DNA from 4 places in the Pantoea sp. PGP6 genome. Region 2 is predicted to be linked to each of the others. Evidence: predicted binding sites of a transcription regulator. Region 2 holds the regulator's gene; each other region holds the start of a gene.
What was found. The regulator Fur, encoded in region 2, represses iron uptake genes when iron is present. The targets are predictions, from matches to a motif close to ATAATAATGAGAACNACTATCAA.
Positions count from the first base shown of each region.

Region 1: exbB (tol-pal system-associated acyl-CoA thioesterase) is a predicted target of Fur. The motif match lies at 1,689-1,711, and genes of this name have one in related genera.
Region 3: ACLIBF_RS04320 (TonB-dependent receptor domain-containing protein) is a predicted target of Fur. The motif match lies at 1,643-1,665, and genes of this name have one in related genera.
Region 4: fepD (Fe(3+)-siderophore ABC transporter permease) is a predicted target of Fur. The motif match lies at 1,282-1,304, and genes of this name have one in related genera.

Region 1 covers NZ_JBQBMA010000001.1:688,935-692,050, reverse strand. The annotation lists gene tcuC (MFS transporter) at 1-217, opposite strand, end outside; gene exbD (TonB system transport protein ExbD) at 453-875, opposite strand; gene exbB (tol-pal system-associated acyl-CoA thioesterase) at 882-1,604, opposite strand; gene ACLIBF_RS03345 (TRAP transporter substrate-binding protein) at 1,958-2,929, shown strand; gene ACLIBF_RS03340 (TRAP transporter small permease) at 2,979-3,116, shown strand, end outside.
Region 2 covers NZ_JBQBMA010000001.1:3,149,789-3,152,904, forward strand. The annotation lists gene ybfF (esterase) at 1-234, shown strand, start outside; gene ybfE (LexA regulated protein) at 400-675, shown strand; gene fldA (flavodoxin FldA) at 808-1,338, shown strand; gene fur (ferric iron uptake transcriptional regulator) at 1,691-2,134, shown strand; gene ACLIBF_RS15335 (hypothetical protein) at 2,205-2,600, opposite strand; gene glnS (glutamine--tRNA ligase) at 2,834-3,116, opposite strand, start outside.
Region 3 covers NZ_JBQBMA010000001.1:884,809-887,924, reverse strand. The annotation lists gene ACLIBF_RS04320 (TonB-dependent receptor domain-containing protein) at 1-1,511, opposite strand, end outside; gene ACLIBF_RS04315 (SelT/SelW/SelH family protein) at 1,749-2,045, shown strand; gene ACLIBF_RS04310 (PadR family transcriptional regulator) at 2,078-2,614, opposite strand; gene ACLIBF_RS04305 (siderophore-interacting protein) at 2,692-3,116, opposite strand, start outside.
Region 4 covers NZ_JBQBMA010000001.1:3,861,584-3,864,699, reverse strand. The annotation lists gene entS (enterobactin transporter EntS) at 1-1,206, opposite strand, end outside; gene fepD (Fe(3+)-siderophore ABC transporter permease) at 1,352-2,341, shown strand; gene fepG (iron-enterobactin ABC transporter permease) at 2,338-3,116, shown strand, end outside.

The DNA.
Region 1 (3,116 bases), 2.5 Mb from region 2:
CGAGCGGACGCATCAGGAAGCCGGCACCAAAGGTCATTAGCGTTAACATCAGTGAGGCGAACGGGTCGTCGCCCGGGAAAAAGGTTTTGGCAATGGCGGTGGCGTAATAACCAAACACCATAAAGTCGTACATTTCGAGAAAGTTACCGCTGGTAACGTTGAAGATGGTTCTGGCCGCGCTTTTGGGCGACTTTTGTAAAGACGGGGTGTGACTCATAACGGCTTCCTGAAGGTTTTTAGCCGTTTTAGCCTGCCTGATGCGGCAATAATGTGAGCTGGCTCACCATTGCACTTGACAAAATTGTGTTGAGTGGTAACAAATAATTAACATGACTGTTTCACCAGCATAACCGATCGGTACAACAGCCGGTTCGCCTGATTTCGTCTGGTCTGGCTGAGGCAATAAAAAAGGCGGCTGAATCAGCCGCCTTCTCTTTGTGCCGGTTAACCCGCTATTTCTTCACGGTTTCCATGCCCATCAGACCAATTTTCAGATAGCCTGCGGTACGCAGTTGATCCATCACGCTCATCAGCGTTTCGTAATCCACCGACTTGTCCGCCTGGAAGAAAATGGTGGTCTCTTTGTTGCCGCCGGTCTGACCGGTCAGCACGCTGACCAGCGATTCCGGCGTCACCTGATCGTTACCGACATAAAGCTGTTTATCGGCCTTGATCGACAGGTAAACCGGTTTTTCCGGACGCGGCTGCGGGGCGCTGGTGGAAGCAGGCAGATTAACGCGCACGTCGACAGTTGCCAGCGGCGCCGCCACCATGAAGATGATCAGCAGAACCAACATCACGTCGATAAACGGCGTCACGTTGATCTCATGCATTTCGCCATCTGTTTCCAGGTCGTCGTTTAATCGCATGGCCATAACAGCTTACCCTAAGCGCAGTTTCTGGGTCGCCGCAGGACGCGGAACGTCAGTGGCGACGTTTCCCAGGTCAATATCACGGCTCTGTAACAGCAGCACCTGCGCCGCCACATCACCGAGCGAGGCTTTGTAGTTAGCGATCATGCGGGCAAAGACGTTATAGATCACCACCGCCGGAATCGCTGCCACCAGGCCAATTGCCGTTGCCAGCAGCGCTTCCGCGATACCCGGTGCAACGACAGCGAGATTGGTGGTCTGGGTTTTGGCGATGCCGATGAAGCTGTTCATGATGCCCCACACGGTGCCGAACAGACCGATAAACGGCGCGACCGATCCGATGGTCGCCAGGAAGCCGTTGCCCCGGCCGGCATGGCGGCTAAAGGCGGCAACGCGGCGCTCAAGGCGGAAGCTGGTACGATCTTTAATGCCGTTGGTGTCTTCAACGCCAGCGGAGAGTTCAAGTTCGTTCTGCGCGTCATTCAGCAGCACGCTGCTGTGACTGTGTGCGGTGAACTCCCGGGCAATGCGGGCGGCGTCATTCAGATTGCGGGCTTCACCCAGCGCCAGTTGCTCACGCTTCAGGCGACGTTTAGCGGCGCTCAGTTCGGCATATTTGCCAAAGAAGATCGCCCAGGTCACGACTGAGGCCAATAACAGGCCAATCATGACCACCTTTACCACGATATCGGCATGTTGATACATGCCCCAAACGGAGAGGTCCGTTTGCATCAAATCACTGGCTACCACGCTGCTTCTCCAACTTCATCTACAGGGATGCGAGACAAGCGCGAATAATAGCAAAATAACGGCGAATTGATAGTCGTTCTCATTAGTATTTACAAACTCTGGCACTCGCTGTGCCCTGCCACGCCGTCAATATCACCAGAGGTTGCAGGTTCGTTTCGAAAATGTGATGTTGCATGAAAATTTATTAAAACAACGTTTCAAAATGTGATCTCATTCATTCAATCAGCATCGGCGCATTTCTCCGGCGGCAGTTTTCACTATGCTGGCTGCACGCGGCCCCTTGCTACACACGCCGGATTCCTGAGCGCCGCCCTTCTTCTGCTGGAGACAACATAATGAGAATGACCCAAACACGCCTGGCATGTGCCCTGGCGGCAATGATGGTGAGCGCCACCGCCTCGGCACAGGTGATTAAAGTGGCAGAAGTGCAGCCGGCTGGCTACCCCACCGTGGTGGCTTTGCAACACATGGGCGACAAACTGAAGCAGGCAACTGATGGACGGCTGGAGATGAAGCTTTATGCCGGCGGCGTGTTGGGCGATGAAGATCAGACCCTGCAGCAGGTGCAGCTGGGCGCAATCGATATGATCCGCGTATCGCTGGCACCGGTCACCAGCATTGCGCCGGAAACCAGCGTATTGACGCTGCCCTATGTTTTCCGCGACGTCGACCATATGCACAAAGTACTTGATGGCGAAATCGGCAAAGAGATTGCCGACAAATTCGATAAAGATCCCAACGCCCGGATGGTGTTTCTCGGCTGGACCGACGCCGGTGAACGCAACATGATCACCAAAAAACCGCTGGCGAAGCCCGAAGATCTGAAAGGCATGAAGATCCGGGTACAGAACAGCGCCATCTCCCTGGCCACGCTGAAAGCGATGGGTGCCAACCCGGTGGCGATGGGCGTCAGCGAAGTGTTCAGCGCCATGCAGACCGGCGTGGTTGACGGCACCGAGAATAACCCACCGACCTTTGTCGCCCATAACTATATGCCAGTCGCGAAGTACTACACCCTGAGCGGCCACTTCATTCAGCCAGAGATGATTCTGTTCTCGAAACGCGCCTGGGATCGTCTCAAGCCTGACGATCAGGCACTGCTGAAGAAACTCGGTAAAGAGGCGCAGGATGAAGAGCGTCAGCTGTGGGCAACCTATACCGAACAGTCGATCGCGAAGATGAAAGCCGGCGGCGTCACCTTCCAGCAAACTGACCGCGACTATTTCGTCAAGGCCACCCAGCCGGTGCGCGATCAGTTTGGCGGCAAATATCAGGATCTGATGACCCGGATCGCTGACGTGAAATAACCCTTCCCGCGCCACACTGCCGTGTGGCGTGCTTAATCAGGTATCAATTATGGCTGCTTATACGCGTCTGATGGATGGGCTCTATCTGCTGTGCATGCTGGTTGCCGCCGTGGCGCTGATGATCATGGTAACGGTGATCCCGATTGGGATTTTTGCCCGCTACGTGATGAACGGGGCGCTCTCCTGG
Region 2 (3,116 bases):
TTGTGGGACAACTACACCACCATTTCTGGCTGGCAGCCGGTTCCCGCCTGGCCGCATCCGGCGCTGTTTATTCGCGGCGGTGACTCCAGCTACCTGGATAATCAGTACCGCGAGGCGTTGATTACGCAGTTCCCGGCGGCTCATGCGCATGTGATCAGCGGCGCGGGACACTGGGTGCACGCCGAAAAACCTGATGCCGTATTACGCAGCGTCCGTCGCTTTTTTGCGCTTTAAAAGCAAATACCTGGCGGCAAATGTTTAGGATTGGCGTCCGGAGTTAGCGTGGAGTATGATGGCGCGCTAAAATTTTGCCGCCGGTCATTTTGCCGCGGTAACGGCCAATAATTTATAATCTGCGCGGCGAGCGTCTGGCGCCCGCACATTCAGTTTCACTAAGCCATGGCAAAAGAACACACTGACCGCACGACGCTCGATCTGTTTGCTGATGAGCGCCGCCCAGGTCGACCCAAAACCAGTCCGCTTTCGCGTGATGAACAGCTGCGCATCAATAAGCGCAATCAACTGAAACGTGACAAAGGGCGCGGGCTTCGTCGTGTCGAACTGAAAATGAACAGTGAAGCCGTCGAAGCGCTCAATACGCTGGCAGAACAGCGCAATCTCAGCCGTAGCGAATTGATTGAACAAATGCTGCTGGCGCAACTCAAACTGGATTAATGCGGGCAAAACGCACGCAGAGGCAAATGTCGAGGCTTTAACCGTTCCGCGGGTTTGTCTCGTCTGCTATTATTCGCTGAAATGTGCTGCGGCACACATCTCATCATCAGGATTTAAGAGGTTATTTTACTCATGGCACTCGTAGGCATCTTCTTTGGCAGCGATACCGGCAACACCGAAAACATTGCAAAAATGATCCAGAAACAGCTGGGTAAAGACGTTGCAGAAGTCCACGACATCGCGAAAAGCACTAAAGAAGATCTGGAAGCGTTTGACATCCTGCTGCTGGGTATTCCGACCTGGTATTACGGTGAAGCGCAGTGCGACTGGGATGACTTTTTCCCGACGCTGGAAGAGATCGATTTTAACGGCAAGCTGGTTGCCCTGTTCGGCTGCGGCGATCAGGAAGATTATGCCGAGTATTTCTGTGATGCGATGGGCACCATCCGCGACATCATTGAGCCGCACGGCGCAGTGATCGTAGGCCACTGGCCGACCGAAGGTTATCACTTCGAAGCGTCAAAAGGCCTGGCTGACGATACCCACTTCCTCGGCCTGGCGATTGACGAAGATCGTCAGCCAGAGCTGACCAATGCGCGCGTCGAGAAATGGGTTAAGCAGATTTTTGATGAACTGCAGCTTAAAGAGATCCTCGAAGCCTGAGGGTAGCCGACTCAATGTGAGCGCCAGCTCACATTGAGGCAACGGAAATTCCTATAGAAATAATAGCCACATTTTTTTAACTTTCTTCGTTTAATCTGTAGAATACCCGCATCGATCTTCCGCTTATTTTCTCTGGCAGCAGATAGGACTAAGCGAAATGTTAACAGACTCCTGCAGAAATCCTCCCCGGCTCGGTGACGTATCCCATACAGCCCCGGGTGATTTAGGCACTCCCCTCGGTTTTCATTTCACTGCATCAGTTCTATAATGAGACGCAAATGAGAATGGGTATAGATCGACATTCAAGGCCAAGCGCCACAAAAGTGAATATAAGTAACAGGACAAAATCCGCATGACTGACAACAATACCGCATTAAAGAAGGCTGGCCTGAAAGTCACGCTGCCCAGACTGAAAATTCTGGAAGTGCTTCAGGAACCTGAGTGCCATCACGTCAGCGCGGAAGATTTGTACAAACGCCTGATCGACATCGGCGAAGAGATTGGCCTGGCCACCGTTTACCGCGTGCTGAACCAGTTCGATGATGCCGGTATCGTGACCCGTCACAATTTTGAAGGCGGCAAGTCGGTGTTTGAGCTGACCCAGCAGCATCACCACGATCACCTGATCTGCCTGGACTGCGGTAAAGTGATTGAGTTCAGCGACGAGTCGATTGAAACCCGTCAGCGCGAAATCGCCACCCGCCACGGCATCAAGCTGACCAACCACAGTCTCTATCTGTATGGTCACTGTGCACTGGGCGACTGCCGTGAAGATGAGACGCTGCACGATCAGTAAGTCTGACGCAGGCTGAAATAAAAAAACCGGTGAATTCACCGGTTTTTTTTGTTCTTTTTTCGCTGTCGGCTCAGGCAACCAGCGTTTCCTGCAGATAACGCCAGCGCGGAATCGAGGTACTGTAATCCAGAATCGCCAGTGCGATGCGGCTCTGATTATTGCCGTTCAGCATCTGCATCTCCCGGTACTGTACGGTGACCTCTTTCTCCTGATGGGAAATGACCACGTGCTCGCAGGTTGCGATACGCATCCCTTCCCGCTGGCCCTGTAGCTGACGGAAAAGATCTTCCACTTCATTCAGGTTCAGCTGAGTTCCGCGCGGGGTAACCATGCGAAAATCGGGATGAAAATAGGACATCATCAGCTCGAAACTGTCATCAGAGCCGGCAGGTTGATTGAAAATACGTTCAATAAGTTGATGTAAAACGACGACACTGTGTTTGGCTTCCTGGGCGAGAACGGTCATTTTTTTTCCTTATATCACTCGCTGAGCTATGTCTGTGAGGGCATAGCCTACCTGAAAGCGGATAATTCACATCTGGTAATTGATTAATTTTTTTAAACTCAGATTTCTCTCACAACTTCGTAACAATCGCTGAAAAAGGCTTGTAGAATAAACCTCGGTGATGGCAAAAATCAGGACAATAAAAAAGGGCGATAAGTCGCCCTTTTGTCATTTTATCAGGTCAGCACCAACGATTATTCGCCAGCTTTAGTCCAAGTATCGCGTAAGCCAACGGTGCGGTTAAACACCAGCTGTGACGGCTTCGAATAGACGCTGTCCGCGCAGAAGTAACCTTCACGCTCAAACTGGTACGGCGTGGTGGCTTCCACATCGCGCAGGCCTGGCTCAACAAAGCCCTGTTTGATGGTCAGCGAGTCTGGATTGATCACCGACAGAAAATCGTCGGCTGCACCCGGATTTGGCACGCTGAACAGGCGATCATACAGGCGGAACTCGGCTGGCTGCGCGTGTTCTGCC
Region 3 (3,116 bases), 2.3 Mb from region 2:
GTCATCAGGCCAGGCGTGAGATCGTACTGGAAGGCGATCGACGGTAACACCTGAGTATCGGTGTTGGCCGAACCGTACAGCGCGGAGACTTCACTGGCATCGAGTACGCTGCTGTTGGTGGTCAGCGTTCCGACATCACGCGGTTTGGTGTTCTGGTATGCCACCCGCACGCCGGGGATCAGCGCCGCTTTATGTCCGTCAGCATCAAAATTGATTTTGTCCTGCAGGTAGCCGCCCAGCGTATAGCTGCGACTGTTGGCCTGCGGCTGCATGATGACACTATAAACACTGGGGGCCGGCGACTGACGGAACGGCCGCTCGGTATCCACCTGCCGCGCATTCAGTCCGCCACTCAGCTCATGACGTCCCAGGGTTTTGGTCGCCCGGGTGTCGATTCCGTAGGTGTCACTGTTGTAATCGGAATAGACGTTTTGCCAGGCGGTGGCGCTCGACGGCATCAGGGTATTGTCGTGCGCCTCAGTTTGTTGCCAGTAAATACGGCTGGTCAGGCTGTCGATGATCTCATTGTAAGGGGTGTATTCATCAGCAAGGCTGATGCCCCAGCGCCGCGTATCGCTCTGCTGCTGTGCGGTACCCCAGATCGTATTGCCTGAGGTATCCCAGCTGTCGTAATGGCTGTGATTGGTTTTGTGGTAGTAGTCGAGGGTGGCGCTCAGCTGATGCGCATCGTTGGGCTGCCAGATACCGGAACTCATAAAGGCGTCGGAGTGCCAGTTAGCAGGATACGCATCCAGCGTGCCGCTGTTATTGCGGGTTTGCTGGCCGTCGCGGCGGCTGTAGACAAAGATACCGCGCAGCTCATCGTCGCCTGCCGCGGCGGTAAGGCCGTTATGCCAGCTGCGGCTGGCGGAATCGTAGTCGCTCTGGTAGCCAAAATAGGTCGATTTGCCGGGACGCAGGTAATCGTCGGGGGATTTGTTGCGGAACGAGACATTGCCGCCAATCGAGGTGTTGGGCTGATCCACCGCAGTAGCGCCCTTTTCAATGTCGATGCGGCCAAACAGATAAGGGTCGATGTAATCCCGGCCAATGCCAAAACTGTCCAGCCCGGCACGTCCGACGTAACTGCGACCGGTAGCCTGGGGTAACGGGATGCCATCCACATCCAGCCCGACCCGGTTACTTTCCAGTCCGCGAATGTTGTAGCCGGTATAGCCCGCGCGATCAAAGCCGCTCTTGCCGGCTGACGATCCGCCCTGCGAGCCGGTGGCGCTGATCAGCGGCTCATAACGCATGATTGAGCCAAAATCGGTGGCCCCACGCTGTTGCAGATCGGCCGCCGACAGGCTGGTTTTGCTGCCCGCCTGTTTTTTAATTTCGGGCGCCGTAACCGTCATCACCGTTTCGGACGGGCTTTGGCTGTTATCGGTGCGCGCCAGCAGAGCAGATTCACTCTGCGCGGCATAACTGCAGGTGGCGTGGATGGCAGAGGCAAGTAATGCCAGTTTAAACAGACGCTGTTGCGTCAATCCCTGAAAAAGTAGTGACATGGGCGCGAATTACCTGATTAATTGTTAGTATTCGCTCACTTGCTTACTGGCATCATCAAAACGGCCTGGCACAAAAGCCGTAAAATCGGACTTATTTCTGACTATAAATTATGGTCCGGAATTTAATGCAATTGCTAATCATTATCAATCTTATTTACATTTAACTCTATCTTGCAGCGCACAGTTTGTTAACTACAATTAACCGGTAATTTATCAATACGTTAAAGGAATAGAGTTATGGCACAAAAACCTGTGGTCGTTATCCACTACTGTATGCAATGCAACTGGCTGATGCGTTCAGCGTGGATGGCACAGGAGCTGCTGCACACCTTCGCTGACGATCTGGCGGAAGTGACGCTCAGGCCGGGCACCGGCGGCATCTTTGAGATTACCCTTGATGAACATCTGCTGTGGGAGCGTAAACGGGATGGCGGCTTTCCTGACGCCACCAGCCTGAAGCAGCGGGTACGTGACATCTGTTTCCCGGATCGTACGCTGGGTCACATTGATAAGCACAAGTCCGAAGTGAGCTAAGTTGCCCGCTGGCAACCCGCCAGGGAGAACGTTCAGCTGCGGGTGATTTTTTCTGCCGCGTCCTGCAGCGCCGCGATCAGCGTCTGCAGCGCGGCCTCGGAGATATCCTGCTGCGCCAGTCGCGTATTGAGCGCCATTTTCAGGTCGTGAATTGCCTGTTCTACCGCCGGAATGCTGCGGTTGTTGACCAGAATGGCCAGCGACGATAAACGCGCGATCAGGCTGGCAATAGGGTCGCGGTTGGCCGCCAGCAGCGCCTCACCAGCCTCAGTCAGCCGGTACGCTTTACGGGTGGCCTGCGCATCCACCACCTCAATCGCCTCCATCTCTTCCAGCAGCGTCAGATTGGGGTAAATGATGCCCGGACTGGGCGTATACTCCCCTTTCGACAACTCCTCTACCGACTTGATCAGCTCATAGCCGTGCGCGGCATTCTGCGCCAGAAAATGGAGCATCAGCAGACGAATATCACTCGCCTCCAGCATTTTTTCCCGCCGCTTACGCCGGCTGCCGCAACCGCCTGCGCGCGTGGGTTGATCGCCAGATGAAGATGCTGAATGGTCTTTCATTGCCTGCCCGGAGAGAAGAAAAGGAGATTGATGGTAGTCCGCCACCTGGCAAAATTCAACACAGGCGGCGGACCCGCTTACTTCTGGTGCCAGTACGCCACGGCCCGCACGTAGTCGCTGTTTACGCCGCGCTGAGTGGTGAAGTAATCGCTCAGCGCCTTAACAAATTCGCCTTCGCCGGTAAGCCAGATGAAGTAATCTTCCGACGGTATCGCCAGTTGATCCAGCCTGGCGGTCAACTGGCTGAGCTGCGCCAGTTGCATCTGGCCGCTGCCGAGCCAGTTCAGATTAACCCCCGCCGTATCGGTTAAATAATCACGGCCGGTGGCCTGATCGGCATAGGCAAACAGGTGCAACTGTTGGGCGCGGGCATCCTGCTTACGACGCGCAAAAGCAGGCAGGCCGGTTTCGTCGCAGACATAGAGCTGGAACGCGTAATCGGTCGGTACAATCAGCGAGCCGCGCGGGCCACCGACGATCAGACTGTCGCCGATCTGCGCCT
Region 4 (3,116 bases), 710 kb from region 2:
GCGCAAACGCGCCATCAGCAGCCACATCACAACGCCCAGCACGGTGGCGGCCAGACCCAGCAGGCCTGCCGCCTGCTGCGGCAGCAATAGTGACCCCATCGCCCCGATCATCGCCGCGCCAAGCGCATCACCGGTAACATTCTGCGCCGTCCACAGGCTGTTGATCCGCCCAAGCAGCGCATCCGGCGTTAGCGTCTGGATCAGGGCATATTGCACCAGGCTGTTGATAGCACTGAAATAACCAAACGCGGAGAGGCAGACCAGACTCAGGCTGAACCACGGCATCAGGCTGAACAGGCCCAGCGCCACAAAGGCGGCAATGGCGCTGGCCAGGATCAATCGACCCGGCTGCGACGACTGTGCCAGCCGGCCGCTGGTTAAGGCACCGACCGCCGCCCCGAGTGGCACGGCGGCATACATCAGCCCCAGTTGCTCCAGCCCGACCTGCCAGTGCGGAGCCAGCGCCGGGTAGAGTACCCGCACCGCACTGGCTAAGGTCACCAGCGCGCCAACCAGCGCGGCCATGCCGACGATCGGGCTGGCGAACAGAAACCCGATCCCGGCGGATAACGCGGTCAGCGGATGTTCACGCGGTTGTGGTGGCGGGGCAAGCGTTGGCAGTCGCAGCAGGGTGAGCACCGTCAGTAAGGTGCCGATCGCCGCCAGACCGTAGTTCCAGACCACGCCAGCATGGGCGATCACCAGTCCGGCAATCGCCGGCGACAGGATCGCACCAAAGCGGACCGTCAGCATGGTGATAGCGCCCGCTTTCATGATATTTTCGCGCCCCACCAGCGCCGGGGTGGCGGCCAGTAGCGCGGTGACGCCAATCGCGCCAAAAAAGCCATCCCACAGGCCCAGCACAAACACCGCGATCACCGAGGGCGCGGGCAGCAGGGCATTGATGCACAACGCGACAAAACCGAGGCCGCAGGTGGAACGGGCAAACAAAATCAGGCGTCGGCGTTCGTAGCGATCGGCCAGTACGCCGCCGGTCAGCAGGCCGATAAACATGCCGGCACCGGCCAGCGTGACCGCCAGTCCGACCAGCAGCGGGGATTGTGTCAGCTGTTGAATCTGTACCGGTACCGCGACCGCCAGCATGCCAAGCGCGACGATTGAGATAAATCGGGCGATAAACACGGCGCGGAAGGCGGGATGGGTTTTCAGCAGGCTGAGATCGATAAAGTGGGAGGGTTTGTTCATAACGTCGCCTTTTTGCACCCATTTTCCTCATCATTGAGTTTACGAGTCATGGTAACATACAAAAAACGCGTAAGAACGATAACAAGTATCATTATCATAAAGGTATCCACCGCGATGCCATTGAATTCGTGAAGGTTTAAACGTTATGCGTCAATTCCATGTAATAGCAGGTTCAGGGATGCTGCTGTTGCTGCTCCTCGCGCTCAGTCTGATGCTGGGTGCCAAATCCATTGCCTTTCATGATGTCACTCAGGCGCTGCTGACCGACTGCTCCAGCGCTGACTGCATCATTGTGCGTGACGCCCGATTGCCACGCACCCTGGCCGGGCTGCTGGCGGGCGTTGGCCTCGGCGTGGCGGGCGCGCTGATGCAAAGCCTGACGCGCAATCCGCTGGCCGATCCCGGTATTCTGGGCATCAATGCCGGGGCCGGCTTCGCGGTGGTGCTGGGCATTGCGCTGTTCGGTGCCGATTCACCGGCCGACTGGCTGGGCTTTGCCTTTAGCGGGGCGCTGCTGGCGTCGTTGCTGGTGGCGCTGACCGGCGCTATCGGTGGTGGACGGGTTAATCCGGTGCGTCTGACGCTGGCCGGGGTGGCGCTGGGCGCGGTGTTAGAGGGCTTAACCTCTGGCTTATCGCTGCTCAACCCTGACATCTATGATCATCTGCGTTTCTGGCACAGCGGTTCGCTGGATATCCGTAATTTCACCATGCTGCGCACGACCTTTCCTGCCGTGGCGATCGGTTGCCTGCTGGCGCTGCTGCTGGCACGCTCGCTCAACAGTCTCAGCATGGGCGGTGATATGGCAACCGCGCTCGGTACCCGCGTTGCCCGCACCCAGCTTATTGGGCTGCTGGCGATTGCCCTGCTGAGCGGGGCCGCCACCGCCGCGGTGGGGCCGATTGCCTTTGTCGGATTAATGACGCCGCACCTGGCACGCTGGCTGTTCGGTAACGATCATCGCTGGATGCTGCCTGGCACCATTCTCATTACGCCCTGTCTGCTGCTGGCGGCTGATATTCTCGGCCGCGTGCTGGTACCGGGCGAGCTGCGCGTATCGATTGTGACCGCAATCCTCGGCGCGCCAATGCTGATTGTGCTGGTGCGCCGTAAGGCTGGCAGAGGTGCAGTATGAAGCGTGTAACCTTCAACGGCGTCTGGCTGCTGCTGGCGTGTCTGGCGCTGGCTTTTCTCGGCGTGACGCGCGGCACCTTGCCGATCACGGCTGCGCAGCTGTGGCAGGTGATTAACGGCGAGGCGGCGCGCAATATTCAGCTGATTGTGGTGGAGTGGCGTCTGCCGCGGGTGATGATGGCGCTGCTGATCGGGGCGGCGCTCGGCGTGAGCGGCGCTATCTTTCAATCGCTGCTGCGAAATCCGCTCGGTAGCCCGGACATTCTGGGCTTCAACACCGGCGCCTACAGCGGTGTGCTGGTGGCGCTGGTGCTGTTCCAGCAGAACATGGAAGGCATGACGCTGGCGGCGCTGATCGGCGGATTGCTGACGGCGGGTGTGGTCTGGCTGTTTAGCTGGCGCAACGGCGTCGAGACTTTTCGGCTGATCATTGTCGGTATCAGCGTGCGGGCGCTGCTGATGGCGCTTAACAGCTGGCTTATCATCAGCGCCTCACTCGAGGCAGCACTGAGCGCTGGCCTGTGGAGCGCCGGCTCGCTGAACGGCATCAGCTGGGCGAAAACCACGCCGGTAATCAGCGTGCTGCTGCTGGCGCTGCTGGCAACCGCACTGCTGGCGCGGCGGATGCGGCTGCTGGAGATGGGCGATGATACCGCCTGCGCGCTTGGCGTAGCGGTTGAGCGCAGCCGCATCCTGCTGATGCTGACCGGGGTGATCCTGACGGCGGCCTCGACTGCGCTGGTCGGGCCGATCTCATTTATTGCGCTGCTGGCACC